One region of the Sphingomonas sp. CFBP 13733 genome, then DNA from elsewhere that is predicted to be linked to it. Evidence: riboswitches for the same ligand, from Rfam matches in the RefSeq annotation. Region 1 holds a riboswitch; each other region holds the start of a gene.
The links. A riboswitch is a leader RNA that binds a small molecule or an ion and turns the genes downstream of it on or off. The one in region 1 is predicted to bind cobalamin.
Positions count from the first base shown of each region.

Region 1 (7,368 bases):
TAGGTGACGTGCTTCTCCCAGCGCTCGAGGACCGATCCGCCAAAGGGCCGCTCGGCCTTGCCGGCATACAGGCCGACATAGACGAGCCGGTCGTCATGGAACATGCCGTAGATGCCAGGCCCGCGCAGTGCCTCCGGCTCCCCCGCCCAGGGTGCCCGCGGCACGGCGCGCAGGTTCATCCATGCCGGCTTGCCGAGCGTGGGCGGCACGGGACGCAGGGTAAACAGCTCGGAAGCCCGGTAAAACGGCATGCGCAATGTCTCCTTATGGGGTGGCCATGCGGCTTAGGCGGGCGCGCGCGCGACCGGCTATCCGGGGTTTTCCCGGGGGGCGACATCGCCGGCGGCCCGTCCCGCGGGCTGCCGGTCACGGGGCGCGCTAGAAGCCGACGCGAAGCGAGACGTCGACCGCGCGGGGACGGCCGAGGACCCATTGCTGGTTGTTGTATGTGCTGATCGCATAGTCCCGGTCGAACAGGTTGTAGCCGTGGATGTCGACCGCGAGCCGTGGCGTCACTGCATAGGAGAGCGTTGCATCGACCGTGGCGTAGCTGGGGACGCGGAAGCTGTTCGCATTGTCCGAATAGCGGCGTCCGACGTAGCGCAGCCCGGCGCGTGCCTGGAGCGCGTGCGTCGCGTTCCAGCGCAGCCAGAGATTGGCGAGCATCTCGGGCACGTCCGGCGGGGTATTGCCATCGAAGCGCATACCGCCTGAGACGAAGTCGTCGAACGTGGCGTCGAGGATGCTGCCGTTCGCATCGATCCCGACACCGTAAGGCAGATCGAGCGACACCGCGGCCTCGATACCCCTGGCCGATCGCTGGCCGACCTGCTCGACCGGGCTCGTCGGGGTCAGCTGTGCCAGCAGGCGCTTCTTGACGATGCGATAGGCGGCGAGGGTGGCGGTGCCGCGACCGTCGAGGAACACGGCCTTCGCGCCGACCTCGACCTGATCGCCAACCGCGTTGCTGAACTGCACCTGCCCGGTCGAATAGGTCGTCAGCGTCCCCAGCGGGTCCACGCCGGTGGCATATTGCGCATAGAGCGACACCGTCGGGACCGGCTGATAGACGCTCCCGACCCGCCAGGTCACATTGTGCAGCCGCTTGTCGAGCGCGAACGTCTGGGTAGTGGCGCCGCCTGGATAGTCGATCGACCAGCGGCGGATCGTGTCGCGCTCGAAGCGGACGCCACCGACGATCGAGACGTGCGTTCCGAGCTTCAGCCGGTCCTCGGCGAAGACCGCATATTCGGTCGTGCGCGTGCGATAGCGCGGTGCGATGCCTTGCGTGTCGATGATCAGACCGGGATCGAACGCGAAGGGGTCGACCTCCGAAACCTGGGGGTCAGACCCGAAATTGTGCGAATAGGTCAGTTTGATGAGGTTGACGTCGAAGCCCATGACAAGGTCGTTGCCGACGCCATCGGCGATGCCTGTTCGGAGCGTCACGCTGCCCTGATCGCCCCATTGCATCTGGTCGTGGACGATGCCGGTCATGTCGGTGCGCAGGATGCCGCCCGGAGTGCCGGTGTTGCCGCTGCCGTTGGGGCAGACCCCGTCCGCGGCGATCCAGCAATAGGTTTCGAGATTGAGCCAGGAGCGTTTGGAGGTGAGGCGATAGGCCTGGTTGCTGACGGTGACCGCATCGCTCGGTGTCCAGTCGACCTGCAGGCTGGTGCGGTTGTCCAGGTAGCGGATGCCGCCGTCGCGTGTGGTGTAGTTACGCTCCCGGATGCCGTCGTCGAGCCGACCGTCGATCAGCGGCGTGCCGAAATAGCGCATCGGCTTCTGGTCGCCATAATCGTCCCGCACGGTGACGACGAGCGTGTCGGTTGGCGCCCAGCGCAGCGTGCCCGACACGGCATGGCTGCGCGACTGGCCGCAATCGACATAGCCGTCCGATCGGCGATAGCTGCCGTCGATGCGGTAGGAGAGGCGCTCGGTGATCGGCCCCCCTGCGCCCGCCGCGACATGGAAGCTGTCCTGCGAGCCATAGCCGATCTCGCCCTCCACGTGCGTCCGCTGCGTATCGGGTTTGCGCATCACGACATTCACCGCGCCGCCCAGTGCGCCCTGGCCGTAGAGCACCGAGGCCGGGCCGCTCAGGATGTCGATCCGCTCGACCATCCACGGATCGGTCGGAAAGGTGATCGTGCCGGCCGCCGGGAACAGTCTTATGCCGTCGATGAGCTGGAGTACGGATCCCTGGCCGCTGAAGCCCCGCGCCGCGAGTGCGGTGCCGCCATTGCCGGGGTTGCCCGCGTTGCTGATGCCCGGTGCGCGGCTCGTTGCGTCGATCACGGACAGGTCACCGCGCGCGCGGATCGTGGCGCCGTCGATGACTGAGAGCGTCGCGGGGGTCTCGAGCGGCGTGAGGCCCAGGCGGCTGCCGGTCGCATTCGGCGTGGTGAGCGTGTCCTGGGCATGCTGTCCGACGATCAGGATGTCCTTGGTATCGGGATCCGGCACGGACTGGGCGTGGACTTGTGCTGCCAAGACAGGCGACAGAATAGCCCCCGCGAGCGCGAGGCGAGACAATAGGAACGGCATTACGGTAATCCCCCGGGCGTCTAGCGAACCCGGCAGGGACCTCCCGCGAACGGCCGACATCCGCGCCAGCCGGACGCGATTGCGACCGGCACGCATGCCCGTGCGGTCCCCACCGCACACGTCGTCGCTCGACGGAGTACCGTGCCGCGGCCACCCCCTGGGCCAGGCAAGAGCGACCAGACGCCGGCAGGTCTCCTGGCTCACGGGTCCTCGCACGATGCACGGCCTTCCCAGGCCCTCATGACGAAACGTCTGGCCCAGTGGCTGCCCCTTCCTTTGCAGGAAGAAGCGAAATGCATCGCGCTCGCCGCTTACAGTTGCAGGGACAGCCTCGGCTTCAGGTAGCGAACCACCCTCACCGCGTTCCCTATTAAGCCCCTTTCGGGGCACCGACGCGATCATGCCGCCCTGCTCGGATCGAACAGGTCAGCGGCGCCGGTCTATCCCGGTCACGGCGGTTCGGCAATCGCCCGGGGCGAGCGGCGCGATGGCGGCTCGATCGTCCTGCTCGATTGCTGTGATCCAGAAGCTCCGTTTGGCGCGATGCGCGTCCTCGATCAGGAGGCGGCGGTGCCGCACGCTCTGTGCGGGGATGCCACGCTGATGGCATGCAGGATTAAGGGATCGAGATGAAGAACGTGAAGAGCCGTCAGGCCGTGACGGCGATGCTGCTGGCTGCGGCATCGGCGGGTGCCATGATTCAGCCGGTCGCCGCGCAGACGGTGGCGCCGGCCGAGACGCAGGCGGAAACGCGCATGACGACCGCGGCGGCACCGTCCAGCGCCGGCAAGCCCGCGCTGGCGCAGGCCGGGGTTGCCGGCACCGTCGAAGCCAAGGGTGATTCAGCCAGTGCCGCCGCGCCTCAGATGACCCGCGACAATGGTGCGCCGATCGGAGAGAACCGCCACTCGAAGGCGGCGGGCGATCTTGGCCCCGTCCTGCTTGAGGACACGACGCTGATCGAGAAGCTCGCACGCTTCGACCGGGAGCGCGTGCCCGAGCGCGTCGTCCATGCCCGCGGAACCGGTGCCCACGGCGTGTTCACCGCGACCGCGGACATTTCGAGCATCACCGGTGCATCGCTGTTCATGCCCGGCAAGCAGACGCCGGTGTTCGTCCGCTTCTCGACCGTGATCCACCCCTCGGGCAGCCCCGAGGGCATGCGGGATCCGCGCGGCTTTGCGACCAAATTCTATACCGATCAGGGCAATTGGGATCTGGTCGGCAACAACCTGCCGATCTTCTTCATCCGCGACGCGATCCAGTTTCCGGACATGATCCACGCGCTCAAGCCCTCGCCGGTGACGAACAAGCAGGACCCCAATCGCTTCTTCGACTTCTTCTCGGCCACGCCCGAGGCGACCAACATGCTCGCGCATGTCTATTCGAACCTCGGTACGCCGGCATCCTACCGGACGATGGACGGCAACGGCGTCCATGCCTTCAAGCTGGTGAATGCCAAGGGCGAAACGGTGTTCGCCAAGTTCCGCTGGATTAGCCGCCAGGGCGTGCGCAACCTGAACGGGGCACAGGTGGCGACCGCGACCTGGAACTACCTGACCGACGATCTTTATGGCGAGATCGGCAAGGGCAACTTCCCCGTCTGGGACCTGATGGTGCAGACGATGTCGGCGTCGGCGTTCGCCAAGCTCGACTATAATCCCTTCGACGACACCAAGGAATGGCTGGGCGTACCGTTCCGCAAGATCGGCGAGATGACGCTCAACAAGGTGCCGACCAATTTCTTCGACTATACCGAGCAGTCGGCGTTCGCACCGGCCAACCTCGTGCCGGGGATCGAGGCGTCGCCGGACCGGATGCTGCAGGGCCGGCTGTTCTCCTATTCGGACACGCAGCGCTATCGCATCGGCGCCAATGCGATGCAGTTGCCGGTCAATCGTCCGCTCGCGAGTGTCGTCAACAATTACCAGGACGGCCAGCTCGACCACGCCAACCGCGCGTCCGACGTGAATTACTTCCCGGCGGCGACCGCGGCAAAGTCGACCGATGCCCGCTTCCGGGCCGCGCCCTATGGCATCGACGCGACCGTCGATGCGAAGCCGATCGCCAAGACCAACAACTTTGCCCAGGCGGGCGAATTCTACCGGGCGCTCAAGGCGCAGGACAAGGCGGATCTGGTGACCAACCTGGCGGGTGATCTCAATGTCGTGACGTCCGCACGGACGAAGACGATCATGGTCAGCTACTTCTACCAGGCGGACAAGGACTTCGGCACGCGCCTGGCAACCGCGGTGAACGTTCCGATCGCCGACGTGTCGCGCGCGGTGGCGGACTATCGCGCCGCCAACCCGGGCCAGGGCGCCCGCTGATCCCGGGGCAGGGGGTGCGCCACGACGCGCGCCCCCTGCCATGGCAGACTTCAAGGAATCGAGACCGACGATGCTGACTTATCTTGCCGCGCTGCTCGCCGCGGCCGGTCCACAGGCCGCTGTGACCGAGCGACAGACGCCCCCTGTGGCTGCAGCCTTGCCATCACCCGAGCGTCGCCAGCAGCTGCTGTTCGAGGCGGCCCGGCTCGGCCGCACGGACATGATCGATCCGCTGCTCAACGCCGGCGCCGACATCAATGCCTATGATGAGCGCGGTTTCACGCCCCTGATCCTGGCGGCGTATAACGGACAGCTAGCTACGGTCGACGCGCTGATCGGCAAGGGCGCCGACGCCTGTCGCCCCGATCGTGACCAGGGCAACAGCGCGCAGATGGGTGTCGCGTTCAAGGGCGAGGATGCGATCGCGGCGCGGCTGCTGAAGGCGGGGTGCGACGTGAACGCGCGCAATCATGCCGGGCAGACTGCGCTGATGATGGCATCGCTGTTCAATCGCCGGGCACAGGTCGACCTGCTGCTGGCGGCGGGTGCGGACCGGACGATCCAGGATGCGGCGGGACGATCGGCAGGTTCGGTCGCGGCAGGCCAAGGCAACGCCGCGATGGCGGAACGCGTCAAGCGCTGACGCGACCTTGCTCGGGTGTTGCGCGCGCCACAGCGGGCCGTGTCGCTACCGTTCCGCATTGACGCGGCGCGGCATCCGGGGCCATCGCGTTGGCCATGACCAAGAGCAAGGGACGCACCGGCGCACACGCGCGCGCCAATATCCAGCCTGCGCCGACAGCCGCCGAGCTCGACGCAGCCAAGCACGAGGCCGTCCAGATCGAGGGGCGGCTCGCCGGCCTCGCGGCCGGGCATCCGTCGGTGAAGATCTGGAAGGCCCGCCTCCGGGCCGCTCAGGCGGTGATCGCTCGCGCGCCGCGCGACTGAGACGCTCATAGAGGTGCGGCCGGGTCTGGATCACGGCGCACTGATGATCACGATCACACCGTCAGCTCATGTCAGTCCCGGGATTTACTCCGACAAGTGAAGCCGATAGCCTGTGTCTAAAGACGTGGCTGGGAGAGTGACATGGGTTGGACGCGTCGCGGTGCGCTAGGCGCAGGGATTGCGCTGGGGGCGGTGCCGCCATTCGCCCTGGCGGCGGCGGGTGCACCCTCGGCGGCGACCCCCTTTCCGCTGTCGCAGGTGCGGTTGCTGCCGTCGATCTTCCTGACATCGGTGCAGGCGAACCAGCGCTATCTGCTGTCGCTCGATGCGAACCGTCTGCTGCACAATTTCCATGCCGGGGCAGGGTTGCCGACCAAGGGCGAAGTCTATGGCGGATGGGAGTCACGCGGGATCGCCGGGCATTCGCTCGGTCATTATCTCAGCGCACTGTCCCTGATCTATGCGCAGACGGGTGACCAGCAATTCCGTGACCGCGCGGCCTATATCGTCGCCGAACTCAAGGCGATCCAGCTGAAGCAGGGGGATGGCTATGCCGGCGGGACGACCGTCGAGCGCGACGGCAAGACCGTCGATGGCAAGGTGGTATACGAGGAACTGCGCAAGCGGGAGATCCGGTCGACCGGGTTCAGCCTGAACGAAGGATGGGTGCCGCTGTACACCTATCACAAGGTGATGGCGGGCGTGCTCGACGCGCACCGGCATGCCGGGCTTGCCGATGGTCTGGCCGTGGCGATCGGGCTTGGGACCTATCTCGGCACGATCCTGGAAGGACTGAACGACGTCCAGATCCAGGATATCCTGCGGACCGAGCATGGCGGGCTGACCGAATCCTATGCCGAGCTGTACACGCGGACCGGCAATCGCCGCTGGCTGACACTCGCCGAACGGCTGCGGCATCACGCGATCGTCGACCCGCTCAGGGACGCGCGCGACGACCTCGCGGGGCATCATGCCAACACCCAGATCCCGAAGATCGTGGGGGAGGCGCGGCTGCATGAGCTGACCGGCGATACCGATCATGCCAGGGTCGCGCGGTCATTCTGGACGATCGTGACGCGCGACCACAGCTATGTCATCGGCGGCAATTCGGACCATGAGCATTTCGGCGAGCCGCGCAAGCTTGCCCAGCGGCTCGACCAGCAGACGTGCGAGGCGTGCAACAGCTACAACATGCTGCGCCTGACCCGGCATCTCTATGGCTGGACCGGTGATGCGCGCTATTTCGACTTTTACGAACGCGCGCATCTCAACCACATCATGAGCCAGCAGCACCCCGATACGGGGATGTTCACTTATTTCACCGCGCTGGCGCCGGGCATGGGGCGCGTGCATTCGAGCCCGACCGAGGATTTCTGGTGCTGTGTCGGGTCGGGCATGGAAAGCCATTCGAAGCATGGCGAGAGCATCTACTGGAAGCGCGGCGATGCGGTTGCGATCAACCTCTATTATGCCTCCACGCTGGATGCCCCCGAGGCGAAGCTCGACATCGATACGCAATTCCCGCTCGGCGACACGGTGC
Region 1 is NZ_JACYUP010000004.1:140,753-148,120, forward strand. Features, by position in the region: gene IFT71_RS13180 (hypothetical protein) at 1-251, opposite strand, end outside; gene IFT71_RS13185 (TonB-dependent receptor) at 379-2,469, opposite strand; cobalamin riboswitch at 2,719-2,957, opposite strand; gene IFT71_RS13190 (catalase) at 3,180-4,880, shown strand; gene IFT71_RS13195 (ankyrin repeat domain-containing protein) at 4,954-5,523, shown strand; gene IFT71_RS13200 (hypothetical protein) at 5,619-5,828, shown strand; gene IFT71_RS13205 (glycoside hydrolase family 127 protein) at 5,970-7,368, shown strand, end outside.

Region 2 (7,368 bases), 400 kb from region 1:
AGGGGGTGGCCGAGGCACGGTGAACGCCGTCTGAGCGACGACCATGCGGCGGGGGCCGCATCGGCGACGCATGCCGGCCGCTCAGGGCGTCCGGTCGGCGCGCGTCCCGGTCGTTCGCGGCAGGCCCCCGTCCTCGTCGGACGCCGGGGATGTGCCAATGACCAAGATCATGACCGGGCGGACCGCCGGTCGTTCGACGCGACACCGGATCGGCTGGATGTTCGCGATGCTGGTGGCGGCCAATATCGCCGCCTGGGGATGGGCGTTCGCGCTGTTCCAGGCGCAGCCGCTGATGCTGGGCACCGCGATGCTCGCCTGGGGGCTGGGGCTGCGGCATGCGGTCGACGCGGATCATATCGCGGCGATCGACAATGTGACGCGCAAGCTGATGCAGGACGGGCAACGGCCGATCGGGGTCGGCTTCTGGTTCGCGGTCGGTCATTCGGCGATCGTCCTGATCGCCGCGGTCGGAATCGCGCTGACCGCGAGCGCGCTGGCGCAGTTCGAGGCGTTCAAGCAGGCGGGCGGGGTGATCGCGACGCTGGTCTCCGCGCTGTTCCTGTTCACGATCGCGGCGATGAACCTGATCATCCTGCGATCGGTGTGGCGGACCTTCGGCCATGTCCGCGGCGGCGGGCGTTATGTCGAGGAGGATCTCGACCTGCTGCTCGGCAATCGCGGGCTGCTCGCGCGGCTGTTCCGGCCGATGTTCCGGCTGGTCACGCGCAGCTGGCACATGGCGCCGCTCGGCTTCCTGTTCGGGCTGGGGTTCGACACCGCGACCGAAGTCGCGATTCTCGGCCTGTCGGCGAGCCAGGCAGCGGACGGGCTGTCGATCGGCACGGTGCTGGTGCTGCCGGTGCTGTTCGCGACGGGCATGGCGCTGGTCGACAGTGCCGACGGGGTGGTGATGCTCGGCGCGTATGAATGGGCGTTCGTGAAGCCGATCCGCAAGCTCTATTACAACATCACGATCACGCTGATCTCGGCGATCGTCGCGATCGCGATCGGCGGAATCGAGACGCTCGCGCTGCTGGCATCGAAGCTGGGCCTGAGCGGGGGCGTGTGGGACGTCGCTTCGGCGCTGGGTGAGAATTTCAACGGGCTGGGCTTTGCGATCATCGCGCTGTTCGTGGCGTGCTGGGTGCTGAGTTTCGCGATCTACCGGTGGAAGCGGTTCGACGAGATCGAGGTGGTGCGGGGGTAACGAGCAGCGTCGTCATCCCGGGCTCGACCCGGGACCCAGGGCCAGGCAGCGCATTACGCGTAGCTCTGGGTCCTGACTTTCGTCAGGATGACGGAGGTCAGGTGCATTGGCACAGTCGCCAAACTCCTCTAAACCCAACCCCGAGGTTTGGTTCTACCGAACCTCAACAGATCGCGCCGGTGCCCTTCGGGGCTTGAATGGGAATGCGGTGCGGGAGCTTTGCCTCCCAATGCCGCGGCTGTCCCTGCAACTGTAAGCGGTGAGCGAGACGCACAGGCCCCCGATGCGGGGGCAGCCACTGGGTCACGAGACCTGGGAAGGCGTGCATCGAGCTTCGACCCGCGAGCCAGGAGACCTGCCAGCGTCATGGTCGCTCTTGCCTTGATCCAGGGGATGGTCGCGGCACGGTACTCCGTCTGAGCGACGAACGCGTGCGGCCGTCAGGTCGTGCGCGCGTGTGGCTGCGGGCGTGCGTCCGTCCGTGGCTGTCGTTCCGACGCCCGGAGAGTATCGCATGACCGACCCCCAGCCGACCCTGGCCAAGATTCCCGTTACCATCGTCACCGGGTTTCTCGGCGCGGGCAAGACCACGCTGATCAGCCACCTAATCCGCAACGCCGGGGGCCGGCGGCTCGCGGTGATCGTCAACGAATTCGGCACGCTCGGCATCGACGGCGATATCTTGAAGGGGTGCGCAATCCCCGATTGCCCGGCCGAGAATGTCGTCGAGCTCGCCAATGGCTGTATCTGCTGCACCGTCGCGGACGATTTCATCCCGACCGTCGAGACGTTGCTCGCGCTCGACCCGCGGCCCGACCATATCCTGATCGAGACGTCGGGGCTCGCCCTGCCCAAGCCTTTGCTCAAGGCGTTTGACTGGCCCGCGATCCGGTCGCGGATCACGGTCGACGGGGTGATCGCGCTGGCCGATGCGGAAGCGGTCGCCGCGGGACGGTTCGCGCCCGACCTCGCCGCGATCGAGGCGCAGCGTCGCGCCGATCCGAGCGTCGATCACGAGACGCCGCTCGCCGAGGTGTTCGAGGACCAGCTTGCCTGTGCCGACCTGGTGCTGCTGACCAAGGCGGATCTGGCGGGCGAGGCGGGGGTCACCGCGGCGCGCGCGGTGATCGCGGCGGAGTCCGCGCGTGCGTTGCCAGTGATCGCGCTGACCGACGGGGTGATCGATCCGCGCGTCGTGCTGGGGCTGAACGCGGCGGCGGAGGACGATATCGCGGCGCGGCCGTCGCATCATGATGGCGCGGACGATCACGAGCATGACGATTTCGACAGCATGATCGTCGACCTCGGCGAGATCGCGGACCCGGCGGCGCTCGCCGCGCGGATCGAGACGCTGGCGCGCGACGCCGACATCCTGCGCGTGAAGGGCTATGCCGCGGTGACGGGCAAGCCGATGCGGCTGCTGGTGCAGGCGGTCGGGGCGCGGGTGCGGACGCAATATGACCGGCCATGGCGCGCCGACGAGGCGCGGCAGACGCGCCTGGTGGTGATCGCCGAGCATGACCGGATCGACCCTGCAAGGATCCGGGTCGCGCTTCAGGGCTGACGACGATGCACGTCGTCTTCCGCGAAAGCCACGGGCTGGAGGAAAACGCGGTCCCGCAGGACCTCGCGCAGAGCCCGGCGGACCTCGTCGTCCTGTCCTTTTCGGACGGGGATCTCGGCGCGTTCGCGGCCGGGTGGCGGCGTGCGGCGGCGAACGGGAACCCGCTGCCGTCGCTTCGGCTCGCCAATCTGTCCGCGCTCGCGCATCCGCTGTCGGTCGATACCTATGTCGAGCGGACGCTGGACGGTGGCGCAGGCACGGGCGCGAAGGGGATCGTGATCCGGCTGATCGGCGGGCGGTCCTACTGGTCTTATGGGTTGCAGCAGGTCGAGGCACTGGCGCGGGCGCGGGGGATCGCGCTGGCGGTGCTGCCTGCGGACGGGCGGATCGACGCGCGGCTCGATGCGGCGTCGACGGTGCCGGTGTCGACGCTGCGCCGGCTCGCCGCCTTGTGCGACGATGGCGGCGCGGTCGCGGCGCAAGCCGCGCTGGCGCAGATGGCGCTGGCGGCGGGGCTCTATGCCGGGCCGGTCGCGGGGGTGAAGACGGTCCCCGAGGTCGGCGGGTGGCAGCCGCGGGATGGTGTGACGTGCCTCGCGGCGTTCGCGATGACCGCGACGCGGCCGCGAATCCTGCTGATTTTCTACCGCTCCTACCTGACCGCCGCGGATCTGGACCCGATCGAGGCGCTGCATGCCGGGCTGAGTGGGGCGGGGTTCGACGTCGTCGGGCTGTTCGCGCCGTCGCTGAAGGCGCCGGGCGCGGCGGGGTGGCTGGCGCGTTGGGTCGTCGCGCTCGCCCCGGCGGCGATCGTCAACGCGACCGCCTTTTCCGGCCGCGGCGCGGACGACAGCTCGCCGCTCGACGGGGCGGGGGTGCCGGTGTTCCAGGTCGCGCTGGCGACGTCGGACCGCGCCGCCTGGGGGGGGTCGACGCGCGGGTTGTCCCCCGCTGACCTGGCGATGCACGTCGTCCTGCCCGAGGTCGACGGACGGCTGTTCGCGGGCGTCGCGAGCTTCAAGGAGGACGGCGTCCGCGACGACGCTCTCGGCTATGCTCGGCGCGAGCACCGGGCCGAGCCCGCCCGGATCGCCGCGATCGTCGCGCGCGTCGCGGCCTGGGTGCTTCTGGCGGAGCGGCCGGTCGCGGAGCAGCGGCCCGCGGTCGTGCTGTCGACCTATCCGGGCAAGGATTATCAGATGGCGCATGCGGTCGGGCTTGACGCGCTGGCGTCTGCCGAGGCGATCGTCGAGGACCTGGCGGCCGCGGGTTATGCGACCGGGGAGACTGCATCCGGAGGCCTGGCCGAGGCGCTGGCGACGGGGCGGATCGGGTGGCCGGTCGCGGCGTATCGCGCGGCGCTTGGGGGCTTGCCGGCCGTGTTGCGCGATGCACTCGAGGAAAGCTGGGGGGCGCCCGAGGACGATCCGGGCTGTGTGGACGGCGCGTTCCAGTTCGCGGGAGTCGAGCGCGGGGGCGTGGTGATCGCGCTCCAGCCCGAACGTGGACGGAGCGCGGCGCGGGTCGGCGAGTATCACGACCTGTCGCGCTGTCCCCGTCACGCCTATGTCGCCTTCTATCTGTGGCTGCGCGCGCGGGGGAGCGATGCGCTGATCCATATCGGCGCGCACGGGACGCTCGAATGGCTGCCGGGCAAGGCCGTCGCGCTGTCGGGGGAATGCTGGCCCGAGGCGCTGACCGGGGCGATGCCGGTGCTCTATCCGTTCATCGTCAACGATCCGGGCGAGGCGGCGCAGGCGCGGCGGCGGATCGGTGCGGTGACGATCGGCCATGTCCCGCCGCCAGCCGCGACCACGCGCAGCGGTGCGGGGCTGGGGCGGCTCGAATCGTTGCTCGACGAGTTTTCAACCGCCGACGGGCTCGACCCGGCGCGTCGCGACCGGCTGCAACGCGACATCGCCGATGAGGCGCGCGCGACCGGACTGGCGGCGACGCTGCGGCTCGACGAGGCGGCGAGCCAGGCGGAAGCGATCACGCGGATCGACACGTTCGTGTGCGACGTGAAGGAGAGCCAGTTCGGCGACGGGCTGCACGTCTATGGGCGTGGCGACCAGGGCGAGGCCGAGCGCGACGGGCTGCTGAGCGCGTTGCGGGGCAGGCGGATCGCGGCGGGGCCGTCGGGCTCCCCGTGGCGCGGACGCAGCGACGTCCTGCCGACCGGGCGCAACCTGTATGCGACCGACGCGCGCGCGGTGCCGTCGCGCGCGGCGCATGCGCAGGGCGTGCGGCTGGCCGACGAGCTGGTCCGCCGGCACCTGCAGGACGAGGGCGACTATCCGCGCGCGCTGGTCGTCGACCTGTGGGCGTCGGCGACGATGCGGACCGCGGGCGAGGAGTTCGCGATGGCGCTCCACCTGCTCGGCGCGGAGCCGGTCTGGGATACTGCCTCGGACCGGGTCACGGGGGTCGAAATCCTGCCGCTGGCGAGGCTCGACCGGCCGCGGATCGACGTGACGCTGCGTGTGTCGGGGCTGTTCCGCGATGCGTTTCCCGCGCTCGGCCAGATGTTCGGGCAGGCGGTGCGCGCGCTGGCGACGCGCGACGAGCCCGACGACTGGAACCCGTTCGTCGGCGCTGCCGTCGGTGCGCGCGTCTATGGGCCCGAGCCGGGTCGCTACGGGCTCGGGCTCGGCGATGCGGGCGAGACGTACGGCGAGGCGGCGCGGGAAGCGGCGGGCGCGGCGTGGCTGGCGGCGTCGAGCCACGCGCTCGACGGGGCGGTCGACGACGGTGCGACGCGGTTCGATCCGGCGGGGATCCGCGACCGGGTCGCCGCCGCCGATGCGTTCGTCCATGTCCAGGATTTGCCCGAGACCGACCTGTTGCTCGCCGCGGATTATGCCGCGCACGAGGCGGGGTTCGCGGCGGCGCAGGCGGTTGCCGGGGGTAAGGCCGCGGCGCTGTATCATCTCGATGCGCGCGACCCGGAACGGCCGCGTGCGCGGTCGCTGGACGAGGAGATTGCGCGGGTCGTCCATGCGCGGGGGGCGAACCCGGCCTGGGTCGAGGGGATGATGCGGCACGGGTTTCGCGGGGGCGCGGAGATCGCCGCGACGCTCGACCATATGGCGATGTTCGCGCAGCTGGCGCGGGTGGTGTCGCCCGAGCTGATCGACCTCTATTATGATGCGACATTGGGGCGCGACGCGGTGCGTGCGTTTCTGGAGAGCGCAAACCCCGCGGCGCTGGCGGCGATGACCGCGCGGTTCGCGGCGTTGCACACGGCGGGGCTGTGGCCGACGCGGCGTAATTCCATCCTCGCGCAGCTCGAGCTGCCGGCATGAGCGCGTTCGTCGTCAAGGGATGGTGCCCCGATGCGTGGCGGCCGATGGCGGCGGGCGACGGGCTGCTTGTGCGGATCCGCCCGCCGCTCGGCCGGCTGACGCGCGCGCAGACACTCGCGCTGTGTGATGCGGCAATGGCGTGGGGAAATGGCGAGATTGACGTGACCAGCCGCGCGAACCTGCAGATCCGCGGTGTGACCGAGGCGGGATGGCGGGGGCTGGTCGAGGCGTTGCTGGCGGTCGGGCTGATCGACCCCGATCCGGAGCGCGAGGCGCGCGGCGCGATGCTGGTCGCGCCCGACTGGCGGGACGGGGACGATACGCAGCATATCGCCACCGCGTTGCGCGAGCGGCTGTCCGACCTGCCGGTGCTGCCTGGCAAGGTTGGTTTTGCGATTGATGCGGGCGCTGCACCGCTGCTGACCCGCGCGCCCGCTGACTTTCGGGTCGAGCGCGCGGTGGACGGCAGGTTGCTGGTGCGCGGCGAGGGGCGTGCGGCGGGGGTGGACGTGACGCGCGACACCGCGGTCGACGCGCTGATCGCGCTGGCGCGGTGGTTCGTCGACAGCGGCGGTGCGGCGGCGGGGCGGATGGCGCGCCACGCAGCGGCCGTGCCGGAGCCCGCGACCTTGGTTCCCGCGCCCACCGCGCCACCGCCCGAAGCCGGGGCGCATCCGCTGGGCGCGGCGATCGCGCTCGGCTTCGGGCGGATCGCGGCAGTAGAGTTGCGCGACCGGATCGCCGCAGACCCGGTCACGGCGATCCGCGTGACGCCGTGGCGGATGCTGATCCTCGAAGGCCGTGTGCCGGATAGCGCGCGTGACCAGAGCAGCGTGCGCGCCGGGGTCGACGCCTGTGTCGGTGCGCCCGCCTGCCCGCAGGCGAGCGTCGAGACGCGCGACCTCGCGCGGCGGCTGGCTCCGTTGGTTGCTGGCAGCCTGCACGTGTCGGGATGCGCCAAGGGGTGTGCGCGGGCGCGGCCTGCGGACGTGACGCTGACCGGGCGCGACGGGCGGTTCGACCTTGCCCTGCGCGCGCGCGCGGGCGCGCCGCCGCTGCTCGGCGCGCTCGAACCCGCTCAGATTATCGCCCATTTCTCCCAGCCGTCCGGAGCCGCCTGATGCCCTATGCCTATGAGACCGACGGGGCCGCGATCTATCGCCAGTCGTTTGCGATGATCCGCGCCGAGGCGGATCTCGAGCGGTTCGACGTCGAGGAGGAGCCGGTCGCGGTGCGGATGATCCATGCTGCGGGGCTTGTCCCCCTGGCGGGGGATATCCGCTTTTCGCCCG
Region 2 is NZ_JACYUP010000004.1:539,242-546,609, forward strand. Features, by position in the region: gene IFT71_RS15035 (HoxN/HupN/NixA family nickel/cobalt transporter) at 170-1,207, shown strand; cobalamin riboswitch at 1,368-1,584, shown strand; gene cobW (cobalamin biosynthesis protein CobW) at 1,722-2,771, shown strand; gene cobN (cobaltochelatase subunit CobN) at 2,777-6,076, shown strand; gene IFT71_RS15050 (cobalamin biosynthesis protein CobG) at 6,073-7,197, shown strand; gene IFT71_RS15055 (precorrin-8X methylmutase) at 7,197-7,368, shown strand, end outside.
Region 2: another riboswitch for cobalamin. It lies ahead of cobW (cobalamin biosynthesis protein CobW); the one in region 1 lies ahead of IFT71_RS13185 (TonB-dependent receptor).

Region 3 (7,368 bases), on a different contig from region 1:
CCGATGGGCGAGGGCTTTACCTGGGATACGCAGGATCGGGCCCGCGATATCGCCGTGGCGCGCGAAGGGTGGGACGAGGTCCGCCGGATGATCCTCGACCCGAGCTATGCGATGGTCATCGCCGATGAGATCAACATCGTCCTGCGCTATGACTATCTGCCACTCGACGAGGTACTTGCGGGGTTCGCGGCGCGACCGGCGATGACGCATGTCGTGGCGACGGGGCGCAACGCGCCCGATGCGTTGATCGCCGCGGCGGATCTCGTCACCGAGATGGGGCAGGTCAAGCATCCGTTCCGGGGCGGGGTCAAGGCCCAGGCCGGCGTCGAGTTCTAACGGCCGCGGCGAGGACCAGCCGGACGGGGCGTGCGCAACTGCGCCGCGAGGCTTTGCGCGGCCAGCACATAGGCAGGACCTCCGCAGACGGTCCACGCCTCGGGGATGCGCAGACGAGGGATCCCGTCGAGAATCGGATGATGCAGCATTTCGGTGCCCTGATCGGTCACGCGGTCGGTGGCGCTCTCGACGATGAGATAGTCGGGGCGTGCCAGCGCCATTTGTTCGAGCGACAGTTGCGAAAGTGCCGGCTTGCCGAGCCGGGTCGCGAGATTGGCCAGCCCGAGACGCTGCATCAATTCGTCGACGAGCGTGCCGGTGCCGGTCAGGAAACCCCGACGCTGATAATAGGCCGCCGTATGACCACCTCCCGGCGCGCGCGGCAATCGTGCGAGCGCGGTGTCCATCCGGCGGATCAGCGTTTCGCCGCGATCGGGGTGCCCGATGGCGGCAGCAACCTGACGGACTTGCCTCACGATCGCGGCATAGCTGTCCGCGGGGGGCAGATCGAGCGTCGCGACGTGCCGTCCGGCAAGCACGGCGGCGACCGTCTGGCGTCGGAACGGCGATGCGATCACGAGATCGGGGCGGAGCATCAGCACGTCTTCGGCGCTGCCACGGCTGACTGGCATGGTACGCGCGGCGTTGGCGGCTGCGGACATGTTCGGATCGCGCGCGAACCGGGTGAGCGCGACGATCTGCGCGGGGTCGGCCAGCGCCAGAAGATACTGGTCAGCGCATAGGTTAAGCGAAACGATACGCGCCGGCGGTCGAGGCGCTGCCGCCGGAGCAGGTGCACCGGCGGCAGCGATGATCAGGATGGTCAGGAGACGGCGTCCGCGCATGCGCAAAGCCCTGCCGCAGCGGCCGCTTATGCGCTAGGCGGAAACGGATGCGGTGGGATCTGGCACTATGGAACGCGTGACGCGTGCGCGATTGGTCGGTGGCCTCACGCTGCTTGCGCTGCTGGCCGGCGCTGCGTCGGTCGCGGTGGGAAGTGCGGCGATCCCGCTGGCGCATGTCGTGCGGGCGCTCAGCGGGCAGGGCGATCCGATCGAACGCGCGATCCTGTTCGAACTTCGTCTGCCGCGCGCGATCCTCGGGCTGGCGGTCGGCGCGATGCTGGGGCTTTCGGGTGCTGCGCTGCAGGGATTCCTGCGCAATCCGCTGGCCGAGCCATCGGTTCTGGGCGCGTCGAACGGCGCATCGCTGGGCGCGGTGATCGCGCTGTATTTCGGGCTGGCGGAGCTTCATCCGGCGATGCTGCCGATCGTGGCGATCGCCGGGGCGTTCGCGGCGCTGGGGTTGCTGTTCGTGCTGGCGGCCGGGTCGCAAAGCGCCTTGTCGCTGATCCTCGCGGGGATTGCGGTCGGTACCCTGGCGGTCGCGGGGGTCAGTCTGGCGCTGAACCTGTCCCCCAACCCATTTGCAGCGATGGAGATCATGACCTGGTTGCTCGGGTCGCTCGAAGACCGGTCGTTCAGCCATGTCGCGCTGGCGCTGCCCTGTATCGCGCTCGGCATGGTGCTGGTCGCCTGGGACGGCCATGCGCTCGACGCGCTGACGCTCGGCGAGGATGGCGCACGCGCGCTAGGCGTCGATCTGCGTCGGACGCTCATGCGGTTGCTGGTCGGGGTGGCGATCGGGGTCGGCGGGGCGGTCGCGGTATCGGGCGCGATCGGGTTCATCGGCCTGATCGTCCCGCATCTCGTCCGGCCGATGACCGATCGTTCGCCGTCGGCGATCCTGCTTCCCTCCGCACTGGGCGGGGCCGCATTGCTCACCTTTGCCGACGTGCTGGTCCGGGTGATCCCGACGTCGAACGAACTCAAGCTCGGGGTCGTCACCGCGTTTCTCGGCGTGCCGGTGTTCCTCGTCCACCTGATGCGCGAGCGGCGGCTATGGTAGCCCTCACCGCGGACCGCCTCAGCGTCCGCCGTGCAGGGCGGGTCGTGGTCGACGATGTCAGTTTCTCGGCAGAGGGCGGCGCGCTCATCGGGATCGTCGGCCCCAATGGGGCGGGCAAATCGACGCTGGTCCAGGCGCTTCTCGGGCTGGTTCCCGCTACGGGAGATATCCTGCTCGACGGGGTTCCGCTGGCGGAGCGCTCGCGACGTGAGATTGCGCGGACGGTCGCGTATCTGCCGCAGGGTCAAAGTCTTCATTGGCCGCTGAGCGTCGAACGTCTCGTCGCGCTGGGCCGCTTGCCCCATCTCGCACCGTTGTCGCGCATTTCTCAGCAGGATCGTGATGCGATTGCCCGTGCGATGGCAGCGGCGGACGTGACCATGCTTGCGGCGCGTGTCGCGACCGAGATTTCGGGGGGCGAGCGGGCCCGCGTCCTGCTGGCAAGGGCGCTCGCGGTGGAGGCGCCGGCGCTGATCGTCGACGAGCCACTCGCGTCGCTCGATCCCGCGCATCAGATCGCAGTCATGGAGATCCTGCGGGCGCAGGCCGCGCGGGGTGTCCTGGTGATCGCCGTCCTGCATGATCTGGGGCTCGCCGCACGCTATTGCGATCGCATCCTCGTGCTAGACGCGGGCCGGCTCGTCGCCCACGGCGCGCCGTCGGCAGTGCTGACGCCGGCGCGGCTGCGTGAAACCTATGGTGTTCGGGCGTGGTTCGGATCGATCGAGGGCGTACCGGTCGTGGTACCGCTGACGCGTGACAGCGCGCAGGGCGATTGACCCGGGCCGCTCGCCCGGCCTATCCCTCTGACCGCGACAGGTTCCCCGGCGACGGGGATGAAAAGGGAACGGGAGAACCCCGGCTGCCCCTGCAACTGTAAGCGGCGAGCCATCGTGCCATCATGCCATTGGGATCCCGGTCCCGAGAAGGCGGCGCGAAGGGCTGTGACCCGTGAGCCAGGAGACCTGCCCGTCGCAGTCGTCTTTCGTCCGGCCAGGGTGCGCCGAGCGGACGGGGGTAAACCCGCGCGACGACATAACCAGCCTGCGGCCTGTGCCGCGGGCGCGTATGTCATGGGGTTTCAATGCCAAATCTACTGGTTCCCGCCGAAGACGGTGCGGCCGTCGTCGCCTGCAGCACCTGCCGCGCGTCCACCGATGCGAAGGACGATGCCGAGGGCATGCGCGGCGGTGCGAGACTCGTCGCGGCGTTGCAGGCGGTCCAGGCGAGTGATCCGCGCTATGCCGGGATTGCGGTCCAGGCGATGCCGTGCCTGTTCGCCTGTCAGGATTTCTGCACTATCCATGTCCGCGGCCCGGCAAAAATCGGCTATGTTCTGGGGCGCTTTACCCCGGATGAGGAGGCGGCGCGCGCGATCCTCGATTATGCCGTGCTGCATGCGGAGAGTGCGGAGGGGCAGGTGCCGTTCCGCCAGTGGCCGGCCGGGATCAAGGGGCATTTCATCACCCGGACGCCCCCCGCCGGCTATGTCGCGCAGTGACGCTTTTCCCGACGGTCGCGGCGTTCGAGGCGGCGCTGGAGGCCCTTCCTGCGGCAGACGAAGCCGCGCGAGGGGCCGCATCGCTGCGGCAAGCACAGTTGACCAAGCCGCCCGGATCACTCGGCCGACTTGAAGACCTCGCAGTCTTCATGGCGGGCTGGCAGGGGCGCGAGCGGCCGCGGTTCGAGCGCGCGAGGGTGGCAATTTTCGCGGGAAATCACGGCGTTGCGGTGCACGGGGTCAGCGCTTTCCCGGTTTCCGTGACCGCACAGATGGTCGAGAATTTCCGCCATGGGGGCGCGGCCATCAATGCGCTGGCGGATGCCGTCGGGCTCGAGCTGATCATCGCCGACATCGATCTGGAAACCCCTACGGCGGATTTCACGACGGCATCGGCGATGGACGAAACCGCGTGTCTCGTCGCACTCAACATTGGCGCCGACGTCGTCGTGCCGGGGCTCGACATGCTTGTCGTGGGGGAGATGGGAATCGGGAATTCTACGTCGGCCGCAGCACTGTGTCTGCGCAGTTACGGCGGAACCGCCGCGGACTGGGTTGGGCCGGGGACGGGGGTTGATGTGGCGGGAATCGCGCGGAAAATTGCGGTGGTCGAGGCGGGGATTGCGCGGCATGATGATTGCCCGCGTACGCCGTTCGAGACGTTGCGGCGCGTGGGGGGGCGTGAAATCGTCGCGATCGCTGGCGCGGTGGTGGCGGCGCGGCTGGCGGGGGTGCCGGTGGTGCTGGACGGATTCATCTCGTCGGCGGCGATCGCGCCGATTGCGGCGGCGTATCCCGGCATCACAGAGCATTGCATTGCCGGGCATTGTTCGGCCGAGCCGGGGCATGAGCGATTGCTTCAAGCGCTGAAACTCGAGCCTTTACTGAGACTTGGGATGCGGCTGGGGGAGGGAAGCGGGGCGGCGGTTGCGGTGGGAGTGATTCGGTCGGCGTTGGCGGCGCATGACGGGATGGCGACGTTTGCCGAGGCGGGGGTGTCGGTGGCGTGAGTGGGCCGTTTCTGCTCCACCTGCTGCGCCATGGCGCGCCTAAACTGACCGGGCGGATGCTGGGGCGGACCGATAGTCCGGTCACGGCGGAGGGGCTGGTGGCCTGTTTCGCGCGGGTAAAACCGCTGAGTTTCAAGCAGATCGTCTGTTCTGATCTCAGGCGATCGCAGGCTATCGCGGATGCGATCGGGCGGGAGCGGGGGCTGGCTCCGACGACTGATGCGCGGTGGCGGGAGCTGGATTTCGGGGATTGGGACGGGCTGGCTACGGCGGAGATCGAAGCTGCGGCGTTGCAGCGGTTTTGGGACGATCCGGACGGTGCACCGCCACCGGGTGGGGAACGGTGGAGCGATCTGGTCGCGAGAATTACCGATGCGATCGAAGACCTTACACCTGAAACCTCATTGATCGTGACACATGGCGGGGCGATCCGGGCGGCGCTGAAATCACTGTGCGGGTTCGGGTCGCGCGAGCTCTGGGCGTTCGATTTGCCCTATGCGGCGTTGATTACATTGCGGATCTGGCCGGACCGGACGGCGCAGATCGTGGCGCTGCAGACGGATCCGGTTTCGTGAAGCGGCTGATCGTCGCCTTCGGCTTCCTGACGCGCGTGCCGGTGCCGCAAGTTGCTGCGGACGCTGAGGATTTTGCTGCGGCGATCCGGTGGTATCCGGTCGTCGGGGCGTGCATCGGGGTGGTCGTCGCGGCGGCGGGGTGGGTCGGCGCGCAGGTCGATCCGTGGACCGGTGCGCTCGCCGCGCTGGTAATTTGGGTAGCGATTACAGGGGCTTTGCACCTGGATGGGCTGGCAGATCTGGCAGACGGGCTGGGTGCCGCGCATGGCAATCGCGACCGGCTGATCGCGGTGATGGCGGATCCGCATATCGGCAGCTTCGGCGTTGTGATGATCGCGCTGCAACTTATTGCAAAACTTGTCTTATTGCATGCCGTTTCGAGTCAGGGATGGGCGGTCGTGATCGTCGTCCCGATGCTCGCGCGGATCGGGCCGTTGTGCTGGGCGCGGTGGGTGCCGCTGCTGCGGGAGGGCGGGCTGGGAGGGATGGTGGCAGGGAAGATCAGGGTGCACGATCTGGTCTTTTGGGGGTGCGTAACAGGGTGTTTAGGGGTGCCTGTGCATGCCGTTGCAGGGGCCCCTGCACTGATCGCGCTATTCGGCTGGTGGCTCATCCGGCGGGTCGGGGGCGTATCGGGGGATTGCCACGGCGCGGGGATCGAATTCGTCGAGACCGGGATGCTAGTCGCGCTTGCCATTGCCGGCCGCGTCTGACCCCGCGAGCTTCGACACTGCGATCAGCGCGTCGATATCGAGATGGCGTTCGAGCGTTTCGGCAATCGCATCGAGCGCGGCGTCGATCGACGCCGCATGATCGGGCCCGACCGCATCGACTCCGAGCCGGCTGAGCCAGGCGCGACGCTGATCCGCGAGGCCGAGCAGGCCGTGGACATAGCTGCCGGAGACGAGCCCGTCGGGACTGACCGCGCCGTCGCGGCGGCCATCGTCGCGGGTCGTGAGCGCGCGCGCGGTGTCGGGGCCGGTGGTTTTGCCGATATGGATCTCATAGCCGTCGAACCGTGCGCCGATCGCGGTGCCGGCGACGCGTTCGAGCGTCTTGGCGGGGGACAGGATCGTCGCGACGTCGAGCAGGCCGAGCCCGGGGGCGATACCGGCGGGACCCTCCAGCCCGTCCGGATCGGCGATGCTGCGGCCGAGCATCTGATAACCGCCGCAAAGCCCGAGCACCGGGCGGCCGCGGCGGCGATGCGCATGGATGTCGATGTCCCAGCCCTGCGCGCGCAGAAAGGCGAGGTCCGGGATCGTCGCCTTGGAGCCGGCGAGGATGATCATGTCGGCGTCGGGGATCGGTTCGCCGGGCGGGACCATGACCAAAGTGACGTCGGGGTCGAGCCGCAGCGGATCGAGATCGTCGAAATTGGCGATGCGCGGGGTGATCGGACAGGCGATGACGACCTGGCCGTCCTGCCGGCCGTGACCGGGGCGGCGTTCGAGTATGACCGCGTCCTCGCTCGGCAGGCGGGCGGCCTCGGGCAGCCAGGGGATGACGCCATAGCCGCGCCAGCCCGACCGCGCCTCGATCGCGCGATAGCCGTCGTCGAACAGCGCGGGGTCGCCGCGAAACTTGTTGACGAGGAAGCCGTGGATCATCGCGGCGTCGGCGGGATCGATCACCGCACGCGTGCCGACGAGCGAGGCGATGACGCCGCCCCGGTCGATGTCGCCGATCAGGATGACGGGGACGCCCGCGGCGCGCGCGAAGCCCATGTTTGCGATGTCGGCGGCGCGCAGGTTGATCTCGGCGGGACTGCCCGCGCCCTCGACGACGACGATGTCCGCCTGCGCCCGGAGCCGGTGATAGCTGGCGAGTACGTCGTCCATCAGACCCTCGCGCCCCTCGCGCCAGCGGCTCGCGCGCAGGATGCCGCGGACCTTGCCGTGGACAACGAGCTGCGAGCTGCGGTCGCCCTGCGGTTTCAGCAAAACGGGGTTCATGTCGGTGGTTGCAGCGGTGCGCGCGGCGATCGCCTGGGTCGCTTGCGCGCGGCCGATCTCGCCGCCATCGGCGGTGACGGCGG
Region 3 is NZ_JACYUP010000001.1:730,310-737,677, reverse strand. Features, by position in the region: gene cobO (cob(I)yrinic acid a,c-diamide adenosyltransferase) at 1-336, shown strand, start outside; gene IFT71_RS03140 (ABC transporter substrate-binding protein) at 333-1,181, opposite strand; gene IFT71_RS03135 (FecCD family ABC transporter permease) at 1,249-2,244, shown strand; gene IFT71_RS03130 (ABC transporter ATP-binding protein) at 2,238-3,023, shown strand; cobalamin riboswitch at 3,045-3,231, shown strand; gene IFT71_RS03125 (DUF1636 domain-containing protein) at 3,329-3,745, shown strand; gene cobT (nicotinate-nucleotide--dimethylbenzimidazole phosphoribosyltransferase) at 3,742-4,755, shown strand; gene IFT71_RS03115 (histidine phosphatase family protein) at 4,752-5,330, shown strand; gene cobS (adenosylcobinamide-GDP ribazoletransferase) at 5,327-6,043, shown strand; gene IFT71_RS03105 (cobyric acid synthase) at 6,011-7,368, opposite strand, start outside.
Region 3: another riboswitch for cobalamin. It lies ahead of IFT71_RS03125 (DUF1636 domain-containing protein); the one in region 1 lies ahead of IFT71_RS13185 (TonB-dependent receptor).

Region 4 (7,368 bases), on a different contig from region 1:
CAAATCGATGATCACAAGTATTTGCTTTTTATCCTCTCGCGAAGGTTGGGAAAGCCGCGATGCCGCATCCAAGCGCTTTTCAGTAGCTCTGCCCATAGTCCATCGGACCGGACGAGGATCCGTCAGTTCGGCCCGGTTCCGCGAGCGAGCGAGACCGTACTTGGCCACGTTCCGAAACATATTTGGCTGACGACGCAGAAAGCGTCTTACCAGTGCATCCGCCTGATCTGAGATTATAATTTCGACATTCGACGGACATGATTTGCCTTCTATCGGCACACCGACCGTTCGCGCATTAGCTGCAACCGTTTCAGCGATATATTGCGCCTTGTCCGGCAGGACGCCGCGGACAGTAACGCAAATCGACGTATTCCAGCGTGGAATTTGCGCATCGCTATCACCGGTCATCCGCTTGACCATGCCCGCCACTCGGGGCCTCCTAGTCGCGTTTACGATGATCTCTCTATCTGCAGATCCCGGCGCCGGCGTAGGTTCGATAGCCGTGACTGACGGCCGCTGCGTCAATGGTTCTGGCGTGCCTTGGAACATCAGTAGGGCAACTGGCAGGAGCATCAGCACTCTAATACCATCCCAACCACGGCGCTTATAACCCGCGTGCCACGATAGGACGCACCTGCTTACCTATCAAGTTTGAAGCGTTCTGAGCGGTGTTTGTAGCATCGATCGTCCCGCATCCGCGAACGTAAGTTGCTCCCTGTCTCGCGCTAGGCTGTCTCACGATGGAGGATTAAACGAGCGCCGGTGCGGTTCGAAGCTGTCAGCAGCAGCCAAATTTATACGTTCTCCTGAGATCAGGCCCCGTCACCTTTTCAAAACTGCCTTTGGAGAATGACAATCGGGAGCCATCTTGGTGAATGAATGGCTGTTTTGAGAAACGAAGCTTACCCGCCACGGCGTCTGATTTTGGGCGCTTTCGGTCATTGGGCGCGATCGGCGTCGGAACGGCTGAATGTGGTGGTTAGCCGACATTCGCGATGAAGGACGCTTTAGGTTAGGCGAACATAAAGGCGGTTGAAGGGCCCACCCTAACACGCGCAAGTTTGCTCGTGGCGCGTGATACATTACGCCCCCAATCGCGCGAAATGGCGTTTCCATATTGAAGCGCAAAATAGCGGTAGCATTACCCTCATCGTTATCTGGCGAAAGAGATATCTCGAATGGACCGCTGCGATCTTCTTCTTGGCTAAGGAAAGTTCGCATCGCATCACCGCGCCCGAAAAGCACGACTGACTGAGATTTAACTTCCGCCATGCTCGCTACGCATTGGGGGATCGGGGGTGGCGTGGCTAACATTCGATAATCTTAACAAAGTGTCCAGCGTCTGGGAATGGGCGGAACTGCCAAGCATCGGAGGGCAGGCAAACCCACATACGGCCGTTCGTGATCGATCGCACCGCGCCCAAAAGCGGACGGACGTTAATCCGACGATACACACCAGTTCAAATTTGTTTTCGAACTACGAATCAGCACCTGAATCGAGTGTAGCGTTTCTGGCGGGGGCTAGGCCGATATGTGAGACGACTCGACTATCCGTCCCGATCCTGCTTCGCTAAATGGCCACATCGGAGAGGGTGACCGCGTGAAACTCGTTATCCCGCTTCTGGGACTCGCGGCAGCTTCGCTCGCTGCCGCTCCCACTTTGCATGTTCCCTCCCAACTGCCGTACAAATGGAACAACGTCGTGATTGGTGGCGGCGGGTTCTCGCCCGCCATCGTGTTCAGCGTCGCCGAAAGGGACCTTGCATATTTGCGCACCGATGTGGGTGGCGCCTATCGCTGGGATGCCCTTACGCAGCGCTGGATTGCGCTCCAGGACGGCCAAGCGCAGAACAGCTACATGGGCGTCGAAAGCATCGCGCCGGACCCGGTAGACCCAGACATCATTTACCTCGCCGCGGGCATGTACTTCGACCAACCTGCGGCGATCATGCGGAGCGCCGATCGCGGCGCTTCCTGGCAAATAACGCCGGTTCCCTTCAGCATGGGCGGCAACGAGGACGGTCGCGGTCTGGGCGAACGCCTAGCGATTGATCCGGATCGGCGGACGCACCTGTTCTTCGGATCGCGGCACGACGGTCTTTGGGACAGTGAGGACAGCGGCCGGACGTGGCACAAGGTCGAGAGCTTCCCGTGGAAGGGGCTTGGCCGTCCCGCCGCGAACCACACCCATGGCGGCGTCTCCTTCGTCGTCTTCGGCCCGCCGGGCGAAACTGCCCTTGGCCGGTCGCGCGCCATGTATGCCGGCGTCGCAGATGCAACGGTGCAACACCTGTACCGCTCGACCGACGCCGGTCGAAGCTGGAGCGCCGTCACCGGAGGTCCGGCCTCGACCATGCTGCCCGTCAAGGCGGCAGTAGACCAACAGGGCATGCTCTACATCGATTACTGCTCCGACATCGGTCCGAACGGGATCGCACTAGGTGAGGTTTGGAAGCTCGACCCGAGGTCGGGCGGATGGACGAACATCACGCCTGAGCGCGGTGACGAGGCCGAGGGCGGCTACATGGGGCTCAGCCTCGATCGGCTCCATCCCGGCCGGCTGGCGGTGTCGACGGTCGATCGCTGGAACCATCGCGATACCGTTTGGCTGTCGTCCGACAGCGGCGCGCACTGGTCGAGCCTGCGGGAGCGGAGTTCACGCGATCTCTCGCCGGCCCCCTGGCTCCGGCTCGACAAGGGTGGGTTTGGCGGCTGGATCGCGGGTCTGGCGTTCGATCCGTTCGACGGTGCCACGCTTGCCTATGCCACGGGGCTGACGGTGTTCCGGACCAGGCAAGCGGACAAGGCCGATATGGTTTGGCGGCCCTGGGTCACCGGGATCGAAGAGGCGGTGCCGCTCAGCCTCGTCAGTCCGCCCGAGGGGCCCCATTTGATCTCCGGCATCGGCGACACGCACGGCTTCGTCCACGATCGGCTCGACCGCGCGCCGGAGCGGGCCTTCGCCGATCCCGACCTGCCGCAGACTAACAATGTCGATTATGCCGGCGTGGTGCCCAAGATCATCGTTCGGAGCGCATCAGGCTATTCTCCCGATCCTGAGGGGGCGTCGCTCGGCTGGTCGGAGGATGGAGGCCGCAGCTGGCATAAGATGCTGGCGTCGCCAATCGCGATCGGGCCCGCCGCGCCACGGCGGATCGACGCCGATGGCCAGGCACCGATCACTGTTTCAGCGGATGGGAGCACCTTCCTGGTGTCTGGGCTAGTGACGCTCGCCACGGCCGATAGGGGGCGGATCTGGTGGCGACCCAAGGGTTTACCGGAACGCACCTATGCGGTCGCCGACAAGGTCGACCCCCTTGCCTGGTACGCGATCGACTATACTGGTGCGCGTATATTCGTCAGTCGTGATGGGGCGAAGACGTTCACGCAGGCACCCGCGCAGGGACTCCCGGCCAGCATTGCCAGCTCGCGCCCGGCGGCACGGGAGTTTCAACCAATGGCGGCGGCAACGCCGGGAACGGCCAACGAGCTCTGGCTGATCCTAGGCGGCCGCTTCTTCCACACTAGCGACGGAGCCCGAACGTTCGTGGCGTCCACGCCAGCCAATCCGCTGTTGCGTGACATGTATTTCGTGAGCTTCGGTCTCGGCAAGGCGGCGCCCGGCGGGCACGTGCCGACTCTCTATGCCTTCGGGGTCACGAAGACGTTGGGCGGGCTGTGGCGCTCGACCGACGCGGGCGCGCGCTGGTTTCGGATTAACGACGACGCGCATCAATGGGGTCTTAGATACCGAGTCATCACGGGCGATCCTCGCCTCTTCGGCCGCGTCTACTTGGCGACCGATGGCCGAGGCATCTTCTACGGAGATCCTTTGCCGCAACCCGTGCGTGCCGGAGCGCATTGACCCAATTCCGGTCGTTCTCGACGCATCTGTCGCTTCCCAACTTCCGACATTCGTTAATGGGCACCGACACTCCGTTTGGACTTTTGCGATCGTCGCGTCGACCAATTGCCGGATCGTCTTCGTCAGGATACACCGTCCCCGCTGACCTGCTCCGCTGGAGACGGTCGGCATGATCGCGTCGGTGCCCCGAAAGGGGCTTAATAGGGAACGCGGTGAGGGTGGTTTGCCACCTGAAGCCGAGGCTGTCCCTGCAACTGTAAGCGGCGAGCGCGATGCATTTCGCTTCTTCCTGCAAAGGAAGGAGCAGCCACTGGGCCAGACGTTTCGTCATGAGGGCCTGGGAAGGCCGTGCATCGTGTGATGACCCGTGAGCCAGGAGACCTGCCGGCGTCTGGTCGCTCTTGCCTGGCCCAGGGGGTGGCCGCGGCACGGTACTCCGTCGAGCGACGACGTGTGCGGTGGGGACCGCACGGGCATGCGTGCCGGTCGCAATCGCGTCCGGCTGGCGCGGATGTCGGCCGTTCGCGGGAGGTCCCTGCCGGGTTCGCTCGACGCCCCGGGGATTACCGTAATGCCATTCCTATTGTCTCGCCTCGCGGTGGCGGGGGCTTTGCTGTCACCTGTTTTCGCAGCACCGCTCAACGCTCAGTCTTTGCCTGTCTCGGACAATGAGGACATTCTGGTTGTCGGCCAGCAGGCGCGCGACACGCTCACCACGCCGAACGCGACCGGCAGCCGCCTGGGCCTCACGCCGCTCGAGACCCCCGCGACGATCTCGGTCATCGATGGCGCCACGATCCGCGCGCGCGGCGACCTGTCGGTGATCGACGCGACGAGCCGCGCACCGGGCATCAGCAACGCTGGAAACCCCGGCAATGGCGGCACCGCGCTCGCCGCGCGCGGCTTCAGCGGCCAGGGATCCGTGCTTCAGCTGATCGACGGTATAAGGCTGTTCCCGGCTGCCGGCACGATCACCTTTCCGACCGATCCGTGGATGGTCGAGCGGATCGACATCCTGAGCGGCCCAGCCTCGGTGCTCTACGGCCAGGGCGCGCTGGGCGGTGCGGTGAATGTCCTGATGCGTAAACCCGATACGCAGCGGACGCACGTGGAGGGCGAGATCGGCTACGGCTCGCAGGACAGCTTCCATGTCGCGGCGGGCGCAGGCGGGCCGATCACCGAGCGCCTCTCCTATCGCATCGACGGCAGCTATCGCCGATCGGACGGCTATGTCGATCGTGGCCAGTCGCGCAGCCATGCCGTCTCGGGCACGCTGCGCTGGGCACCGACCGACACGCTCGTCGTCACCGCACGGGACGATTACGGCGACCAGAAGCCGATGCGCTATTTCGGCACGCCGCTGATCGAAGGACGGCTCGACGACCGCATCGGGGAGCGAAACTACAACACACGCGATGGCTTTATCCGCTACCGCGACAACCGTACCAGCCTGCAGGTCGACTGGACGCCGAGCGATGCGGTCACCGTCAGCAACCAGGCCTATCGTCTCACCTCCAAACGCTCCTGGCTCAATCTCGAAACCTATTGCTGGATCGCCGCGGACGGCGTCTGCGCCAACGGCAGCGGCAACACCGGCACACCGGGGCGCATCCTGCGCACCGACATGACCGGCATCGTCCACGATCAGACGCAATGGGGCGATCAGGGCAGCGTGACGCTCAGGACAGGCATCGCCGATGGCGTCAGCAACGACTTTGTCGTGGGCTTTGACGTCAACCTCATCAAACTCACCTACTCCCACAACTTCGGTTCGGACCCCCAGGTTTCGGAGGTCGATCCTTTAGCGTTCGATCCAGGTCCGATCGTCGACACGCAGGGGATCGCACCGCGCTATCGTACGCGCACCACCGAATATGCGGTCTTTGCCGAGGACCGGCTGAAACTCGGCACGCATGTCTCGATCGTCGGTGGCGTGCGCTACGAGCACGACAAGATCCGCCGCTGGTCGATCGACTATCCAGGCGGCGTCAGCACCGAGACGTTCGCGCTCGACAAGCGGCTGCATAACGTGACCTGGCGGGTCGGTAGCGTCTATCAGCCGATCCCGACGGTGTCGCTCTATGCGCAGTATGCCACCGGCGTGGATCCTCTGGGGACGCTGACCACCTATTCGACCGGGCAGGTTCAGTTCAGCAACGCGGTCGGCGACCAAGTTGAGGTCGGCGCCAAGGCGGTGTTCCTCGACGGTCGCGGCACCGCCACCCTCGCCGCCTATCGCATAGTCAAGAAACGCCTGCTGGCACAGTTGACCCCGACGAGCCCGGTCGAGCAGGTCGGCCAGCGATCGGCCAGGGGGATCGAGGCCGCGGTATCGCTCGATCTGCCCTACGGCGTCGGGATCGATGCAAACGGCAGCGTGCTCAACGCGACGTTCGACGACTTCGTCTCCGGCGGCTCGAGCTTCGACGGCAACACCCCGCCAGACGTCCCCGAGACGCTTGCCAATCTCTGGCTGCGTTTGAACGCAACGCGCTCGCTCCAGGCGCGCGCCGGGCTGCGCTACGTCGGGCGTCGTTATTCGGACAACGCCAACAGCTTCCGCGTCCCCAGCTACACCACGGTCGATGCCACGCTTTCCTTTGCGGTGACACCACGCCTGGCGGTCAATATCCACGGCTACAACCTGTTTGACCGGGCCTACGCGCTAAACACGTACAACAATCAGCAGTGGGTCCTTGGCCGTCCCCGCTCGGTCGACGTTTCGCTTCGTGCCAGCTTTTAACGCCCTCAGGCGGCCGGCGCTTGGCAAGACTGCCCGGCGCTGGCTGTACCTCGTTCATCGCTGGATCGGCATCGCCAGCTGCCTGTTCTTCGCCATGTGGTTTCTGTCCGGGCTGGTGATGGTCTACGTGCCTTATCCCTCCCTCTCGCCAGCCGATAAGCTGGCTGGGAGCGAGGCGATCGACTGGGCAGCAGTGAACGTGCCGCCCCCGCTGGACGGCGGACGGCTATCGCAGGAGCTGTTCCTCGAGATGCGCGACGGCGCGCCTGTCTGGCGCGTGACCGGGTGGGATGGAACGCACACCACTCTCGCCGCCAGTCGCGGTACCGTCCTGCGGCCAGTCGATGCTCGTTACGCCGGTCGGGTCGCTGGCCGCTTTGCCAACGCACCGACGAGGCACGTAGAACGGCTGACCCGGGATCAGTGGACGGTTGCTGGCGGCTTCGATCGACACCGTCCACTTTGGAAGGTTGCGCTTGCCGACGCGTCCGGCACGGAGGCCTATGTGTCGTCGAATACGGGCACCGTCTTTCAAGTGACCACCCGTCGCGAGCGGTTCTGGAATTGGCTCGGCTCGGTGCCGCACTGGCTCTATCCGACGGTTCTAAGACAGGATCAAACGGCTTGGCGTCAGGTCGTGCTATGGGTGTCTGGTCCCTGCATCGCCGCGGCGGTCGCGGGGATGTGGATCGGCATCCTGCGGACCCGCATTGGCGCACGGCGCTTCAAAGGCGGGCGAATGACGCCCTACGACGGCTGG
Region 4 is NZ_JACYUP010000007.1:62,272-69,639, reverse strand. Features, by position in the region: gene IFT71_RS18245 (hypothetical protein) at 1-429, opposite strand, end outside; gene IFT71_RS18240 (WD40/YVTN/BNR-like repeat-containing protein) at 1,601-3,865, shown strand; cobalamin riboswitch at 4,028-4,268, shown strand; gene IFT71_RS18235 (TonB-dependent receptor) at 4,437-6,608, shown strand; gene IFT71_RS18230 (PepSY domain-containing protein) at 6,562-7,368, shown strand, end outside.
Region 4: another riboswitch for cobalamin. It lies ahead of IFT71_RS18235 (TonB-dependent receptor); the one in region 1 lies ahead of IFT71_RS13185 (TonB-dependent receptor).